2 regions of the Shewanella scandinavica genome follow, and region 1 is predicted to be linked to the other one. Evidence: predicted binding sites of a transcription regulator. Region 1 holds the regulator's gene; the other holds the start of a gene.
What was found. Region 1 encodes MetJ, which represses methionine synthesis genes. Its sites were predicted from a motif close to TAGACGTCTAGACGTCTA; they were not measured.
Positions count from the first base shown of each region.

Region 2: a site for MetJ is predicted at 2,446-2,463, ahead of metE (5-methyltetrahydropteroyltriglutamate--homocysteine S-methyltransferase). Genes of this name have one in related genera too.

Region 1 is NZ_JAUOES010000025.1:55,407-64,297, forward strand. It holds gene nrfD (NrfD/PsrC family molybdoenzyme membrane anchor subunit) at 1-840, shown strand, start outside; gene Q4Q50_RS18200 (sulfite exporter TauE/SafE family protein) at 946-1,689, opposite strand; gene metJ (met regulon transcriptional regulator MetJ) at 1,771-2,085, opposite strand; gene metB (cystathionine gamma-synthase) at 2,298-3,461, shown strand; gene Q4Q50_RS18215 (bifunctional aspartate kinase/homoserine dehydrogenase II) at 3,473-5,866, shown strand; gene metF (methylenetetrahydrofolate reductase) at 6,084-6,971, shown strand; gene Q4Q50_RS18225 (methyl-accepting chemotaxis protein) at 7,033-8,891, opposite strand, start outside.
Region 2 is NZ_JAUOES010000014.1:14,828-23,718, reverse strand. It holds gene metE (5-methyltetrahydropteroyltriglutamate--homocysteine S-methyltransferase) at 65-2,335, opposite strand; gene Q4Q50_RS13225 (LysR family transcriptional regulator) at 2,536-3,441, shown strand; gene Q4Q50_RS13220 (HDOD domain-containing protein) at 3,543-4,271, opposite strand; gene Q4Q50_RS13215 (hypothetical protein) at 4,950-6,164, shown strand; gene Q4Q50_RS13210 (TonB-dependent receptor) at 6,224-8,185, opposite strand; cobalamin riboswitch at 8,295-8,527, opposite strand; gene Q4Q50_RS13205 (hypothetical protein) at 8,664-8,891, opposite strand, start outside.

The sequences.
Region 1 (8,891 bases):
GGCATTGGTTTGCGCTGGGCGAATAAGGAACTCAGCACCGAAGCCGAAAGCAGCATTCTTAAGGCTGCGGCCATTATTGGGCCTGTGGCGATTAGCTTAGGTCTAGCTTGCTTAGTGTTTGATTTAACTAAACCATTCCACTTCTGGCTGATTTTAATTCACTATAACTTCCAGTCTGTGATGGCAATCGGGGTGCTGGCGCTGCTGGCGTATTCTCCCTTAGCTTTTGCCTACGCCATTATTGTGCTGCGGGATGACTTACCGAAATGGGGTTTAGGTTTCCTAGCGCCTATCGCTAAGTTACTTATGCCTTTTCGAAAGCTGATTGAAGTATTGTTGTTTGTCCTCGCCATTGGCGTAGGGGCTTACACTGGCTTCTTAATTTCGGCGATGAATGCTTACCCTATGCTCAACACTGCGGTACTGCCTGCGCTGTTTTTAGTGTCGGGTTTATCGGCGGGCGCTGCGGCAAATGCGGTACTGGCACTCTTGTTGTTTAAGACCGATAGCCATGATAAGACTTTGGCTAAGATGCACGGGTTAGAATTGCCTGTGATGGCGATTGAAATCCTGTTCCTGTTCATGTTGTTCTGCGCCTTGTACTTCAAGGGCGGCGCAGCGGCTGCGGCTTTAGCGTCGTTAACCTCAGGGCTATGGGCAAGTGTGTTCTGGATTGGCGTCGTCGGGATTGGCTTTGGTATTCCATTGCTGTTCATGTTGTTACCTGCCGCGACTCGCCACACTAAGGGCGCAATGATTATGGTGGCTTGCGCTAGCTTAACCGGCGTACTCGCGCTAAGACACTTTATTGTGTATGCAGGGCAAAGCTATTTAAGCTGAGTGTAAGTTGACTTTACATATTGATAGATAAAGAAAAGCACTGACAATGTCAGTGCTTTTTTATTGTTTGAATTTTGAGAAGGTTTGCCAGTACAAGCAGGACGCTTATTGGGGTAAGAGTTCGATAACCGACTTCACCGTTAGCACTAAGGCGCTGATACTGCACAGGACTAAGGTCGCCATTTTAGTCTTCTCTTTATCGACACGGCCTACCAATCGCCCGGCGACTAAATACCCTAAAAGCACAGAAGGTAACAGTAGTAACGACAGCCACAGGTGCTTCAATTCTAATAAACCAGTGATCGCCAGAATGACCATAGCTATGGTGGAGCTAAAAATGAAGAAGGCCGACAGGGCGGCGCGAAACTGCGAAGCGTCTTTGCCTGACAATAGAATCGCCATCGGCGGACCACCAATAGCGGCAATATTACCGAAAATCCCCGAGACGACACCCGCGCCGAAGAGGGTTTTCTTATTCACGGGTAGGCTGAATTTATACAGGCTAAGGATAACCGCGACCGCTACAATGGCGGCGATGGATAACCCGAGTATGGGCTGAGGCGCAAACAGCAACAGACTCGCGCCGATAAAACCACCGGGCACGCGACCTAGGAGCGCATATTGCAAGCCATTGAATTCTAAATGACCACGTTCCCGGAATAAGGTCAGTAGCGAGATGGTAAATCCCATGGCAATAACGGGACCCGGTACGAGCTGCGGATCGACGATATACAGCAAAGGACTGGCGACAACCGCTAGGCCAAACCCAATCAGGCTCTGGGTTAAGGCGCCAAGAAATACAATCAGCGAGGCCAAGGCAAGAGTCTGTGGATCTATCATAGAAAACATAGGATTCCATATAAACAAAAAGGGATCGTTAACGATCCCTATTGATGAGCACTGTGATGTAACTTTGCCAGCGACAAGTCGCTATTCCATGTCTTCCCACTCGATCCCCATCTCGTCCATCAGCAACTTGGCTTCGGCGGGAATGCTGTCTGGGCTATCTTTTGACAGATCTTCATCGTTAGGCAATGGCTGGCCAGTGTAGGCGTGCAAAAATGCCTCACACAACAGCTCGCTGTTGGTGGCGTGACGCAAATTATTGACCTGACGACGAGTTCGTTCGTCCGTAAGGACCTTAAGCACTTTGAGCGGAATAGACACAGTAATTTTTTTTACTTGTTCATTCTTCTTGCCATGTTCAGCATAGGGGCTGATGTATTCCCCATTCCATTCAGTCATTGACTCACCTGTTATAACGCTAAATTCGGGGCAGATTTTAAACCCTTACAAAGAACAGTCAAATTATTGCTACTATTTCTTTGTGATTGCAAACAGATTTCTTTATGTTCAGACGTCTAAACGTCTTCACGCCTATTGACGATGACGTTGGGCTTAGGTACATTTAGACGTCCAGACATCTCTATCAGTCTATCGAATTTAGGAGTCCACCCATGGCAGAGCGTCAATTAGCCACACTGGCAGTGCGTCAGGGTATCGAAAGCGATACTCAATATGGCGCAGTTGTGCCACCGATTTATTTGTCGACTAATTACGCCTTCGATGGTCATAAAAATCCCCGCGAATTCGATTACAGTCGTTCAGGCAACCCAACGCGCTGCATTTTAGGTGAAGCATTAGCGCAATTAGAAAAGGGTGCCACTGGCATAGTGACGTGCACTGGCATGGCGGCCATCACCTTAGTGACTACTTTGCTCGGCCCCGATGACCTATTAGTTGTGCCCCATGATTGCTATGGTGGTTCCTACCGTTTATTTACCAACTTGGCGAAGAAAGGCCAGTTTAAGCTCATTGTGGTCGACCAAACCGACAGCCAAGCGTTAGCCGCCGCCATTGCGCAGAATCCTAAGATGGTGTGGCTCGAAACCCCATCGAACCCGTTATTGCGTGTGGTGGATATCGAAGCCATTGCCAAGGCGAGCCATGAGGTCGGCGCACTAGTCGTGGTCGATAACACTTTTTTATCGCCGATATTGCAACAACCCCTATTGTTAGGCGCGGATATCGTTATCCACTCCACCACTAAATATATCAATGGTCACAGCGATGTGGTCGGCGGCGCTGTGGTCGCCAAAGATGCGCAAATCGGCGAAAGCTTACATTGGTGGTCGAACACTCTAGGCTTAACGGGGTCAGCCTTCGACAGTTATCTGACCCTGCGCGGCCTACGTACCTTAGCTGTGCGTATTCGCGAGCATCAAACCAATGCCCAGCGTATTATTGAGGTATTAACGCAAAGCCCTGTGGTGAGCAAAGTCTATTACCCAGGGCTTGCGGATCATCCAGGTCACGCCATTGCGGCCAAGCAACAACAGGGCTTTGGCGCTATGCTGAGCTTTGAGCTCAAAGGCGGCGAGGCCGAAGTGGTGGCCTTTTTAGGTGCACTCAGCTTATTTAGTGTGGCGGAAAGTTTAGGTGGCGTCGAAAGTTTAGTGGCAGTGCCCGCCACTATGACCCACAGAGCCATGGAGCCGCAGGCGCGCTTCGAGGCTGGTATTAAGGACACCCTATTGCGTCTATCGGTGGGTATTGAAGATGCCGCCGATTTAGTTGCAGATATTCAAGCAGGATTAGCCGCCGTTGCGGCTTGTCAGTAGAGGAATAATAGATGGCACGTTGTCACTTACATAAATTTGGTGGCTCCAGTTTAGCGGATGCCGATTGTTATCGCCGAGTCGCCCATATCCTGTTAACCCACGGTCATAGTGATGATCTCGTGGTGGTCTCTGCGGCGGGTAAAAGCACGAATTTCCTGTATAAATTATTAGCGCTGCGTGATGCGGGTCAGCTATGGCAAGAAGAATTACAAGTGCTGATCAGTTACCAACAGGGGTTGATTGAGCAGTTGTTGTCGAACGAACAAGCCCGCGATCTGCGCGAGCGTTTGGCGACAGATCAGGCGCAACTCATCAGTTTATTGTCCCTCGACGAACGTAACGAATACCAAGTTAACCATGTGGTGAGCTTTGGCGAGCGTTGGTCGGCGCGCTTGATGGCGGCGCTGCTGCGCGAATCTGGTGTGGCGGCAAGCCACGTGGATGCCTGTTCAATTTTAGTGGCCGATGAAGCCGCCGTGCCACAAATTCGGGTGCAGGAATCCCGCGCAAAAGTACAAGCGCTGTTGGCCGCCCACCCAAATGAACGACTGGTGATCACTGGCTTTATCTGCGCTAACGAGCGCGGCGATACTTTATTACTTGGTCGTAATGGCTCAGATTTTAGCGCCAGCCTGATTGCTAGTCTCGCCGATATTGAGCGCGTGACCATTTGGACCGATGTAGAAGGGGTGTTCAACGCCGATCCTAATAAAATCAACGATGCTAAATTACTGAAAAGCATGTCACTTGCCGAAGCTGACCGCTTAGCGCGTTTAGGCTCGCCGGTATTGCATTCGCGCACTCTGCAGCCTTTGTTCAATACCGAAGTGAGTTTAGCGGTGCGCTCAAGTTATGCGTCCCACACCGACTTTACCTTGATTGCGCCCCACAGTTCGTCTGCGAGCGCGCCTGTGGTGACGAACCTCAATGCTGTCGTCTTGTTCGGCTTTAAGCTCACGGGCGAATTAACAAGCCTATTAGATTCGTTGATCGCCGCGGGTTTAACGCCATTGGCCCATTGGACGTCTGCCCATCAAAGGGTTGAGCTTGCCTATACCGCTGAAAATCAAAAACAAGTGCAAAGATTGCTCGATGCCGAGGCACAAGCATTAGGGATCAGCGAACAACAGATCAACACAGATCTCGGCCTAGTGGCGTTAGTGAGTGCCGATGCCGAACATTATCGCCGTAGCTTCGCCCGTTTATTAAGTCGTGATGCTAAACCTTTGTTTAGTGGTGACTTAAGCTTAGTGACGCTGGTGCCTCAGTCGCAGGTGAATCTGTTAACCCAAAAGGTCCACCGTCGCTGCGCTGGGCCACGTAAACGCATTGGTGTCTTGCTGCTCGGTGTGGGTAATATCGGTGAGGCTTGGGTCGATTTGTTTAAGTCGGTTTCACCATCATTGGACCATGAACTCGAAGCCAGTGTTGAGTTAGTCGGTTTGGTCAGTTCGAGTAAAGCTTTGATTAAATCCACAGGGATTAATCTTGCCGCGTGGCAGACTGAGTTTAATACCGAGGCAACACCTTGGCAGTACGAGCACTTGTTCGAGCAATTAGAACGGGTTAACTGCGATGAGCTGGTGGCCTTAGATATCAGTGCCAGTGCCAGTTTGACGCTGCAATATCCAGAGCTATTCGAGCGCGGTATCCATGTGGTGAGCGCGAATAAACTTGCGGGCTCGGGTCCACTGCCTTTCTACCGTGAGTTAAAGCAGCAACTGAGTAACCGTCGTTTGTTTTGGCGCTATAACGCCAGCTGTGGCGCAGGTTTACCCATCCAACATGCGCTAAATGATCTGCGTAACAGCGGTGATAGCGTTGAAGCGGTGGGCGGGATTTTCTCCGGCACCCTGTGTTGGTTGTTTGAGAAATATGATACCAGCAAGCCATTTTCAGAATTAGTGATTGAAGCCAGAGGCTTAGGTATTACTGAACCCGATCCCCGCGACGATCTCTCCGGCCGTGATATGCAGCGTAAACTGCTTATCTTAGCCCGTGAGATTGGCCTTGAAATCGAGCTTGAAGATATTGAGCTGCGCTCACTCGTACCAGCCGCTTTGGCGGATATTCCCTTAGATCAATTTCTCACCCGCATTGCCGAGTTAGATGCCGATCTGCTGCAACAGTATGGTGCGGCGGCGGAGCAAAATAAGGTGCTCAGATACGTGGCATCCTTAGATAACAGCGGCCCAGAGCTTAAAGCCGAAGTCGGTTTGCAATGGATTGATGCCCATCATCCCTACGCTAATTTGACCCCCGGCGATAACGTGTTTGTGATCCGCAGTGCCTTCTACCAAGGTAATCCGCTGATCATCCGTGGGCCGGGCGCCGGACGCGAAGTGACAGCGGCGGCGGTGCAGTCGGATCTGACGCAGATCTGTCGCGATCTGCTGCAGGAATAACGCGATATCAAGCTTCTTTAAGGACTCCTTCGAGTCCTTTTTTATTGGCTAGAATAAATCTATCGAATTAACCGAGATTAAATGCGGCTTATGGACATTTTTTGGCTTGACTTACATCTCAGTTTCTCTAGTATATGGACATATAGACGTCCAAACGTCCATTTGAACGAATTCATACTAGCAAAGAGTCGCGCCAAGGGCGGTTGAGGAAATACACATGGCTTTTCATCACGCACAACATTCACAATCGCTGAACCAGAGTTTGTCTGAGCTTAATGGCGATATTAATGTTTCTTTTGAGTTTTTTCCGCCATCGACCCCCGAAATGGAACAAATCCTGTGGAACTCTATCCGTCGTTTAGAGCCGCTGAATCCTAAGTTTGTGTCTGTGACTTACGGTGCTAACTCAGGTGTGCGCGACCGCACCCATGGCGTGATTGAACGTATCCAACAGGAAACCGACCTCATTGCCGCGCCGCACTTAACCTTAGTGGATGCCAGTGATGAAGAGCTGTTAGAACTGGCTAAGCATTACTGGAAGTCGGGCATTCGTGACATAGTGGCGCTACGGGGTGATTTACCTGCAGGCAGCCCAAAGCCAACTCGTTTTGCGGCGGATTTAGTGCGTTTACTGCGCTCTGTGGCTGACTTTGATATTTCCGTTGCGGCCTATCCAGAAGTGCATCCCGATGCGAGCAATGCACAGGCGGATTTGATCAACCTTAAGCGCAAGATTGATGCGGGCGCTAGCCGTGCCATTACCCAGTTTTTCTTCGATGTGGAATCTTACCTGCGCTTTCGTGACCGCTGCGTTGCCGCCGGTATCGACGTTGAAATCGTACCGGGCATCTTGCCTGTGACTAACTTTACTCAGTTAAAACGTTTCGCGGGCATGACCAATGTGTCGTTACCGGGCTGGCTACACAAGCAATTCGATGGTTTAGAAAATGATGCCGGTACACGCCAATTGGTGGGTGCAAACGTGGCAATCGATATGGTAAAAGTACTGTCCCGCGAAGGCGTGAAGGATTTCCATTTTTATACGTTAAATCGCGCCGAATTGACCTATGCGATTTGCCATACGTTAGGCGTGCGTCCTAAGTAAAACTTTATAAAATAAGCTAATAAAAACGCCGCAGAGAATGCGGCGTTTTGTTTTGTTTTGTTTAAATTCTAAATTGAGCTAATAAAGTTGTTAAACGGACTGCGAGTTGGGCAAGCTCATCGCCAGCGCGTGCAGTTTGTACCGCACTATCTGTCGCATTAGTTGCAATGTCATTGATGTTATTAACATTTTTATTGATCTCTGCTGAAACTGCACACTGCTCATTTGCCGCGCTGGCGATTTGGATATTCATCTGGCTAATGGTGGAAACCGCATGGGTAATGGCTTCGAGTGCCTCACCCGCTTGGTGAACTTGGGATACACAGCTTTGGGTGGTGCGGGTGCTGGTTTCCATCGCATTGACTGTAGACTTAGCTTTATGCTGAAGCGCTTCGATCATCTGCTGAATTTCTGTCGTAGATGCTTGAGTGCGGCTCGCCAGAGTGCGTACTTCATCGGCAACGACCGCAAATCCTCGACCTTGTTCTCCCGCCCTTGCGGCTTCAATTGCCGCATTGAGTGCGAGTAAATTAGTTTGGTCGGCAATGTTACGGATAACCACAAGCACAGAATCGATTTCAGCGGTATTACGCTCTAATTCATTGATTGCACTTGCTGCTGTGGCTATTTCCTCGGCTAATATTGCGATAGTGGTTACCACTTTTTGTACAACTAATTTGCCTTGTTCGGTTGAGTCATTGGCATGATTGGCGGCATCGGCCGCATCGGTTGCGTTATGGGCAACTTCTTGTACCGTTGCGGCCATTTCATTCATTGCGGTGGCAACTTGATCTGTTTCGAGGTGTTGACGACTCGCCATCTTCTGGGTTTCCCGCGTAATGCTCGACATTTCTTCAGCAGAGGTTGCGAGCAAGCTTGTTGAGTCGGCGACGTGGGAAACTGTGTTGTGGATTTTTTCTACAAACCGGTTGAATGCCATCGATAATTCAGCAATTTCATCCTTACCTTTTACCGCGATTCTGCGGGTTAAATCGCCTTCACCTTCAGCGATATCATTCATGGCTTGGGTGGTTTCAGCGATAGGGCGAGTAATCCCTTTGGCAATAAACCAAGCAATGGCAGTTCCAATGACCAGAGCCACTAAACCGATAAGGATCAACTTAAGGCGAATATCCGCTATCGCTTGTTCTGAATGGGTTCTATCCATCGCAATATCTAGTACGCCAAACACGTTTCCTGAGTAATCTTTTATGGCGTGGCGATACAGGGCGTAGGTTTTGTTATTTAAAGAAATAGTGCGTATGACTTCATGGCCTTGCATGACGTTACTGAGTTCATCTGTCGCTTGGGTATCTGGTGTAAATGTGGCGCCAAATAACTTGTACCCTGAACCATCTGGCAAGATGAGGGCAATTTCTGCTTGATAGGCTTGTTTAAAATTATCAAAAAAGGGTTGACCGAAGGACATGCCAAACTCAACTGATCCTGTGTGTTGTCCGTTGTAATTCATTGGAACTAAACCACGAATACCTAATCCTTCCACTCCATATTCCAAGCCATAAAGAGGGCGCTTTTGGCTATTTGTTTCAACTATGGTCTTGCGTATGCTGGTGAGATCATCGCCAAATTTTTCGGGACGATGCAAGCGTAGAAAAGAAGTGGCTGGTGGCCTATGAAATTGGAATTGCTGAACCGCAAAATCGCGCTTAAGTTGGGTAAATATAGGTAAGGTACGGGCGGTGAGTTCATCACGCTCGCCTGTTGCAAAGGTGCTTTGAACTTCTGGTGTGAGTGAGATGATGGTTGCCATTGCTTCGGCTAATTTGCCCGATGAGGCTATCTCGGCAACAGCGGTTTCATAGATCTTATGGAGTTCTCTTTGCTCGGATTCTGCAACTTGGCGACTGAATTCAGAGAGAACTAGCGGCATGATAAAGCTCATTACTGTTAACAGTAATA
Region 2 (8,891 bases), on a different contig from region 1:
GTGTCTTTTTACTCAGTAAGCTCAATAAGCTCAGTTAAAAAAACATCACACTCAAACAGAGATATTAACCAAGGCGGCGACGCAGTTCGCGGGTAGCATCAACCATGTTTTTCAATGCAGGTTCGACTTCATCCCAAGTTCGGGTTTTTAGGCCACAATCTGGGTTGACCCATAATTGACGCACGGGGACTTTCTGCGCGGCTTTCTCGATTAAGTGCACTATGGCCTCCACACTTGGGGTGTTTGGTGAGTGGATGTCATATACACCTGGGCCAATTTCATTTGGATATTCAAAATCTTCAAAGGCGTTGAGTAACTCCATCCGCGAACGCGAAGTCTCGATTGTGATCACATCTGCATCCATGGCAGCAATCGCGGCAATCGTGTCGTTAAACTCGCTGTAACACATGTGAGTGTGGATTTGAGTCTCATCAGTCACGCCAGCAGCGCTGAGTTTAAAGGCATTCACCGCCCAATCTAAATAGGTTTGCCACTCACTTTGCTTCAATGGCAAACCTTCACGGAAAGCGGGCTCATCGATTTGAATAATGCCAATCCCCGCATTTTGTAAATCGACCACTTCATCACGAATCGCCAGCGCCAGTTGTGTCGCAATCGCATCGCGGCTGATATCTTCACGGGCGAATGACCAATGCAGAATTGTCACAGGCCCCGTCAACATGCCTTTTACGGGCTTGTCGGTAAGACTCTGGGCAAACTCAGCCCACTCGACTGTCATAGCTTTTGGACGACTCACATCGCCGTAAATCAAGGGTGGCTTAACACAACGTGAGCCATAACTTTGTACCCAGCCATTTTTACTAAAACCAACGCCAGCTAACTGCTCGCCAAAGTATTCCACCATGTCGTTACGTTCGGCTTCACCGTGCACGAGTACGTCGATACCCAGTTTTAGTTGGCGTTCGATAGTATCGCGGGTCACTTGCTGTAACTGCTCAGTATACTGAGCATCACTTATCTCGCCCTTACGCCAGCGGCTGCGTAATCCTCGAATAGCGGGTGTTTGCGGGAACGAACCTATGGTCGTAGTGGGTAACAGGGGTAAACGGTATTTTTGCTGCTGCACGCTTTGGCGTACGCTGAAATCACTGACACGCTCGTAATCCGCAGTGGTTAATGCCGCAACACGCTCAATCACTTGCTTATCCGCAGCCTGTGCTTTGGCTTGACGACGAGCGATACAAAAAGCACTGATTTTTTGTGCTTCATCCGAATTAGGCGCCAACAATAATTGGCGAATTTTGCTCAATTCCAACAGTTTCTGCTTAGCAAAGGCTAACTGTTTACGCAGCACAGGTAATAGTTTGACTTCAACATCTAAATCGACTGGGCAATGCAGTAATGAACATGATGTGCCAATCCACAGACGATCGCCTAAATCACGCGCCACTGCGCCAATACGCTCGGCAATCAAATCGATTTCTGCCGCCCACACGTTACGGCCATTAACCACGCCCACCGACAAAATTTGCTCACTGCGCAACGCATTTGCAAACACAGCCAGTTGTTCTGGGGCTGTGACTAAATCCAAGTGCAAACCAGCCACTGGCAAGGCAGATACGAGGGCTTGATGATGCACAATACCGCCATAATAACTCGCCAAAAGAACCTTGACGTTTACAGTGCTTAGCGCTTGATAAGTCTCTGCTATCGCTGCTTGCCACTGCGTGTCTAACTCTAATGCCAACACAGGCTCATCTAACTGTACCCATTCCACACCTTGGGCGGCGAAACGCGCCAAGATGTCAGCATAAGCAGTTAATAAATTAGACAATAAACTTAACTTATTGAACTCTTGACCCACAGTTTTAGCAAGGTGCAAGTAACTAACAGGGCCGAGTAGCACAGGTTTTGCTTTATAGCCTAGCGCTTGCGCTTCGCTGACTTCATCAAAAAACTGCTCGTAAGCAATCGAAAACTCTTGGTTTTGCGTCAGCTCTGGCACCAAATAATGATAATTAGTATTGAAATATTTAGTCATTTCAGAGGCTGGCGCATCTTGCCCTGTCGGCGCTCTGCCGCGGGCAACACGGAATAAGGTATCGAGATCGATAGCGCCTTCGCCGCGGTGGCGATCAGGGATGGCATTCAAGGTCGCACTCAGGGTTAATACTTGATCGTAAAAGGCAAAATCCCCCACGGGCACTTGCTCGACGCCCGCTGCGGTTTGCCACTGCCAATGGGTACGGCGCAGTTCACTCGCTACTTCACATAATTCGGCTTGAGTACTCTCACCACGCCAGTATTTTTCTAAGGCAAATTTCAATTCACGTCGACGCCCGATACGGGGAAACCCAAGACTATTTAATTGCATACCCTATCTTCCTTTATTTGAGATAAGCCAAATTCGGCACTTGCACCCACCAGATTGTGTTCTCTTGGCACTTTTCAGTATTTCCGCCTTGATAAATAACAATGGGCGTCTGGACGTCTAGAAGTTTATTGTGTTAGTCTCTATTCCAGCAACCGAATTGATTTCAAGCACAACATGAGCGAATTTCACCTGGAGTGAACATGATCGAACTAAGACATCTGCGAACCTTAATGGCCCTGAAGGAAAGTGGCAGTTTGGCGGGCGCAGCCAAAAAACGTTTTGTCACTCAATCCGCACTCTCCCACCAAATTAAGGAGTTGGAGCAAAGGATTAACTCACCTATTTTTGTGCGTAAAAGCAAACCGCTGTCATTCACCCAAGAAGGTGCGCGTCTGCTTCATCTCGCGGAAGAAATTTTGCCTAAGGTGCTAGAAACCGAGACAGATCTTAAGAATGGCCTTGAAACCGAAACCAATCAGTTACGTGTCGGCATTGAGTGTCACAGCTGTTTTCGCTGGTTAATGCCTGTGATGGAGCAATTTAGACAAGAACATCCCCAAGCCGAGTTAGACTTGTCGAGCCGTCACTTGTTTGACTCGCTCAATGCCCTAGAAATGGGCGAACTGGATATAGTGCTGACCTCAGATCCTGTGCCTGGGCATTCACTCGCTTATCAGCATTTGTTTGATTTTGAAGTAAAGTTAGTGGTTGCTAAGGATCATCCTTTAGCGAAAGAAGCCTATGTCACCCCTAAGCAATTAGCACACTTGCCTATTATCAGTTATCCCGTACCACTGACGCGTTTAGACATCTATCGCCACTTTTTAGAACCCGCAGGCATAGAAGCGGGCGAGCAGAAAACCTGTGATTTAACCATGATGTTACTGCAACGCATCGCCTGTAAAGACGGTATAGCCGCGCTGCCAAATTGGTCGATAAATGAAGGGCATGGCCTAAGCCTTACCACAGTGAAGCTCGGGCAAGAAGGCTTGAAACGCCCTTTGTTTGGCGCCTATCGCCGCCATAGCGCCAACTCAGCCTTGATCCAAAATTGGTTACAACTGGTGGCGAGTGAAGGTTTATCTCGCCAGCAGAAGACAAATTAATGCGGGTGAAATCTAATAAAGAAGCCTGCGAATGCAGGCTTTTTTTATTGAATTAAATAGTTATTTTATTCGTTCAAACCGTTATTTGTCGCATCTAAATATTACAGCGGATTCATCAATAGACCACGCATAGACAATACGCGGCGCAGGATTAAACCAGGGGAATTCGAATTACGGGTCTGACGCAAATTATGGGCAATCATAAACTCTTGACGCAAGTCCTGATCGAGATCTAACGCTTCGAATGATTCTATCGTCAATGTCTGCTGTTGATTATCAATCAATGACTTAATTACGCTTAAAGGGAATGATTGTTCGGCATTAGCATTTAAATACGCAAAGGCCGTGAGCGCGATAATTTGGCCGAACACACTGAACAGGGCCAAGGTTTGCACTTCATCAGCATCAACCTCGACGCCTTCCATATCCGCTAAACTGTCCACCGCATCCGTTGCAATATCTTCAGTCAACTTCCAATAACCTTGGACCAACTTTTTATAGGGCTGTGGCAGCTCATCGAGACGCTCTTGCAGATAAAACGTAAAGGCATAGCGATAGATATTCACTTGACCTAAGCGGACTAAAGCTTCTTTCAAGGAGCGAGTCTTAGGGTTAATCACCCCTGATGCCTGTGCGGAATTGCTGCGCATTAGCATGTGCGCCGCCAATGCGGGGTCACTCGAGATGATGTCGATCACGTTACGAATGTCGCCTTCAGCAAGGATCGCTTTTTTGAGTGGAATTAAAATCCCTCGGCGGCCAATCACTTGCTCTTCATTCGCTATAATAGCTCTAACTTGAGTAAAAACCTGTTGCTCAAGATCAGTCATAAGACACTTTGCACCTGTTTATTAACAATAAGATGATTCGGTTACTCTTCACATCATACCCAAAATTTAAAGAATTTCAGTACTAAGTCGCACAATAGCCTAACGAAAAGAATAAAAAATGACTACCTTATATGTAACATCAAATGGTGAAGCAAATAAGGTGCTGGAGGTGGAGATATAATCCCATGTTTTAAAACAATTTTAACATTTCCATTCTTCAAGTCGTCACGAGCCTGTCCGTCTAATAATTTATCTCTATTTCTACAACGAGGGTAAGCGACACCCATTCGCATTTCATTGCAATATGCCTCTCACTTACAATGACCAATTCAACATCAGTGTTGAAGCATAGCATTCCCGCTACATAGTCGACTTTTAGCTCATTACTACTCATCACTCTAGTGCCACAGTTTTCAGCAACAATTGTTCTGTAATGAGCATCATTTAGTATCATGGTCATGAGAATCTTGCCAATATAAGATGACTCAATCAAAGGATACAATTGAGCCTCAAACTGATATCAAAGTGGAAATGTCTTTATTTGGAATTGGCAAACAAACAATCCATTTGAAAAGAAAAATCAACTTAAGTATCATGGCCCAAACGTAGAGTTTTTTGCTCAAAGCACTGAAATAGTAAGCTGTTTTGACTGTTTCAGATAAAATATCGGAGAGAAACGTGAGATACAGTAAATTTACCATTGCTTTGTTGTGCTTGTGTGCAAGTAACTCGTACGCCTTAGAGTTGATAACTGCAACTGAAAACCAATCAGTAAACCAAATCGAACAAAAGTTTGATATTGATAACTTGTTAATATCTATTAATGACCGCTTATCTAATCATAAGAAAAGTGAATATGATTATGAATCACTATTAACAAACATCAAAAACGAGAAAGAGCATTATAACAAGGCAATATTGGCATTACCCAATACCATTTTAACAGAAAGTGACCCGAGTAATTACTTCAAAGAAATCGAAACCTTAGTAAAGAACATTGATTCACTTGAAAAGAAATCGGTCGAATACGAAATTAAAAACAAAGAAAACTATCAAGATATATTAAAACAGTACGAAATTGTTAATAGTCAACGAACTCAAAGAGGCGCACAACTTTTTGCATTAAAAAAAGAAATAGTTAATCGTATTGTTGCTGAGTTATCCAGTGCTGATAGTGTTAAGTCAATTGACCTAGAAAGCTCTATGACTTGTTCTAAATTTCAATCTATAAATGATTGTTTAAAAGATACCGAAAAGTATACAGTTAAAAATACGATTAATTCAGATCCATTCCTTAGCGATAAAAGTGTACTACTATCATACAAGGTTATTGATGCTAGTATGAATATGAATGGAGAACTGCATTATAGAGTTAACATGACGTTTAAGCCGTCATATAACAACAAAATAGAATCATTACTCAATGAAAAACTGGGCCTTAAGTCCACAGTGATTACCCTAACGAGCAACGTTGATGCAGACTGGTATGTCGATGGTGCAAAGGTTGGTACAGGTAAGAAAATTTATCCCGAAGTTACCTTAGGTAAGCATGGTATTGTCGCATCATACAAAACCATGAAAAAATCAACCATTGAAACAGTAGAAACCAATGCTATTTTTAACTATAAATTTGGCAAGATAGAAGACAAACCCGCTACTGACAATGAAGAGATTAAAAGTATAGCGAATAAGTCAGCTGCAGAGGAGACCAAGTCTAAACAGACTAAGCCAAAATTAACTATGTATGCAAACAAAGAAGACAACACATCGAAAGAAGTTAATAATAAAAATGAGATATCTGCCGATAATAATGATAAAAATAGCTATGAATATTATCTTGGTATTAAACCGCTAAATAAAGAAGAACAAGATAAACAATTTAAGAATAGATAATAGCAAAAGCAGCCTTTATATTCATTTAAAGGCTGCAAAATAGCTTATGTAGTCAGATATTAAAAACGATAACCAAGGGTTAAACGAATATCACGGCCTCGACCAGAGTAATAACTATCACCCCAAAGGCCACCGTAATAACCTGCACTGACATAATCTTTATCGAATAGGTTATCGATACGCAGACTGGCAAGCCAAGCATCACGATTGTAGTTCAAGGCTAAATTACCAAGCACGTAACTAGATAACTTATCGCCTTCGTTACCGTTATTGCCTTCAATAAAACGATCACCCGTGTAGATAGCTTCGGCAAACACCTGGAAATGCTCAGCAAAATCCATGCTGACATAACCGCGCCCTGTGTGTTTTGCCACCCAAGACAGCTCTTTGCCATCATTGATACCGTCAGTAAATTCAGCATCGATATAGTTATACTCTAGCCCGAGCTGCAGCGCTTTAGTCACCTGCCAATCCCAATCGGCACTCGCGCCATAACGACGAGAAGCGTCGGCATTAACGTTAGCGCCTTGAAAATCTCCATTTGGAGGTGTCTCAGCGCTAGGATCAAACACGATTTCATCTTCCAAATCGAGACGATATAGGCTTACTCGTAGAGTTTGGCTCGCAAGAGTCCAATCCCAACCCGCTTCGTAGGAGCGGCCCGTCTGCGGCTTTAAGCCAAACACATCTTTAGGGGTATAAGCTTGCTCATCCACTTTCGCAAAACGGAAGTTTTCATCTCCACGTAGATAGAATCTGTGCTCCATACTAGGACGGTAGTTTAGGCCAAACTCAAATGCTGTCGCATCTTCATCTAAATCGATACCACTAGGATAAACTTTGCGATCGACTAACTCGTCGGTCACCCGCGCATATCGCCCACCCACAACATAACTTAGGGTATGGCTTAATGGCACAGTGGCTTGTAAGTAAGCACTTTGTGTTTGCTGCACATTACTGCGCGCCATAGTGTCAAAATCAGCCTTACCACGGCTGATGTCTAAACCTGTGACTAGGTTTAGCTCACCTTGACGGGTACTGTAGTTCGCTAACGCTTTAGGACTAAACATCAACAGTGAGCGCGTGTTATGGCTGTTCGCCCCCCAATTAAAAGAAGACACTAAGGTATCGCTATAATCTAAATCCGCTGCCAGCGCCCAGTTTTGATTGAGCTGATGCTGGTAACCCGTGCGCGCCGCAGTGGTCATCTCATGGACATATTCGCTGCTCTTGAAAGATTGGCGTGGGTCTTTATTGAACTGTTCTTCTGTCAATGAGCCCGGATTTTCACGATCGTTGTCGTAGTAGCTAGTTTCAACAAAGAAGGAGTCTGTGGCCGTTTTATATTGAATGCGACCTAAAATCGACCCTGTTTCATTGGCATTATGCTTGCGGTAGTTGTCACCTTGGTTATAGCTACCAGTGAAAAAGTAACGCCAATCCTTGTTGATCGCGCCAGACACATCACCACGACCTTCATAGGTATCAAAGCTGCCGCCGGATAACTGTACGCTACCGCCGGTATTTTCAGGGGATTTAGTGACAATATTGATCACGCCGCCTACCGCTTGGTCACCATAAAGCACACCCGCACTACCCGATAAAATTTCGATGCGCTCGACTTGGTTAAGCGGAATGGCATTAAGACTAGGGGCTGCGATATCGATATTATTGAGGCGACGACCATCAAGTAAAATCAGCGTGTTATTCGCAGCAGTGCTGGCACTAAAGCCACGCATCGCAAAACTAGTACCGATGTTATTATCTGAAATTTGAATACCACTTTGACCGCGTAAAACTTCAGTCACACTAGTGGCACCGCTCATTTCAATCGCCGCAGCGTCAATCACATTCACATTCGCGGCAATATTTAACGGGGTATTGTCAGAGCGGCCGATCACGACAAGATGCTCGTCGACTTTCGCTGTGCTGCTAGCGTCAGCCGCCATAGCGGGCGCGATAACGGAAAAACTGCAAAGGCTACCGATCAGCAGCGCGATTTTGGTTGGATTTGTTCCCATTTTACCTTTAACTCCTGCAAGGAAAACGGGGCATTAGCGCCACGATACTGTTCATTCAGTAAAAGATACTGACAGTGACTATCGCATTTTGAGATCTGCCCACCGAAATCTCAAAAACACCTTTAGGGCCGGTCTCCGGACTTAGGCTATGTTAATCCGTAAAAATAGAATTAACGCGAGACTGACCTTTAACATTCTGACTATCGGGTTCTGTCTTGAACACACCAATCAAACGCGGTCTTCTCTCACCTTTTACCGTTGCGGGGGCAGTGCCAGAATTTCACTGGCTTCCCGATTATCTCGCGGCTTTCGCACGCAAGCACCTCAGAAGGTTGACTAAAAATTTGATTCATAGGGTACAGCCATCAATAAAACAGCGATACTCCCTTAAGGCTCAGCACATTATAGAGCCTGAGCGCGCGCATTATAGACGTCTATACGGATGAAAGTCCATCAAACTCAAGCGAACGTCTACAGCCTACTTCAAGGAGAATGGGACTAAAGTGGAGATAAAATCTTGGCTATTATCTGCCTGCAGTGGTGGTTTATCGGCAGAAAAAACGGCACCTCGCATCGACTTATGCAACAGATACAAATCTTTATTGCCACTGACAACCGTATAATAGCCAATTTCCCCTTGAGGAGTTGAAGCATAGGCTTTGGGATTCAGTGGCGTCACACCGTGTAAATTGGGCATGGCTGTACA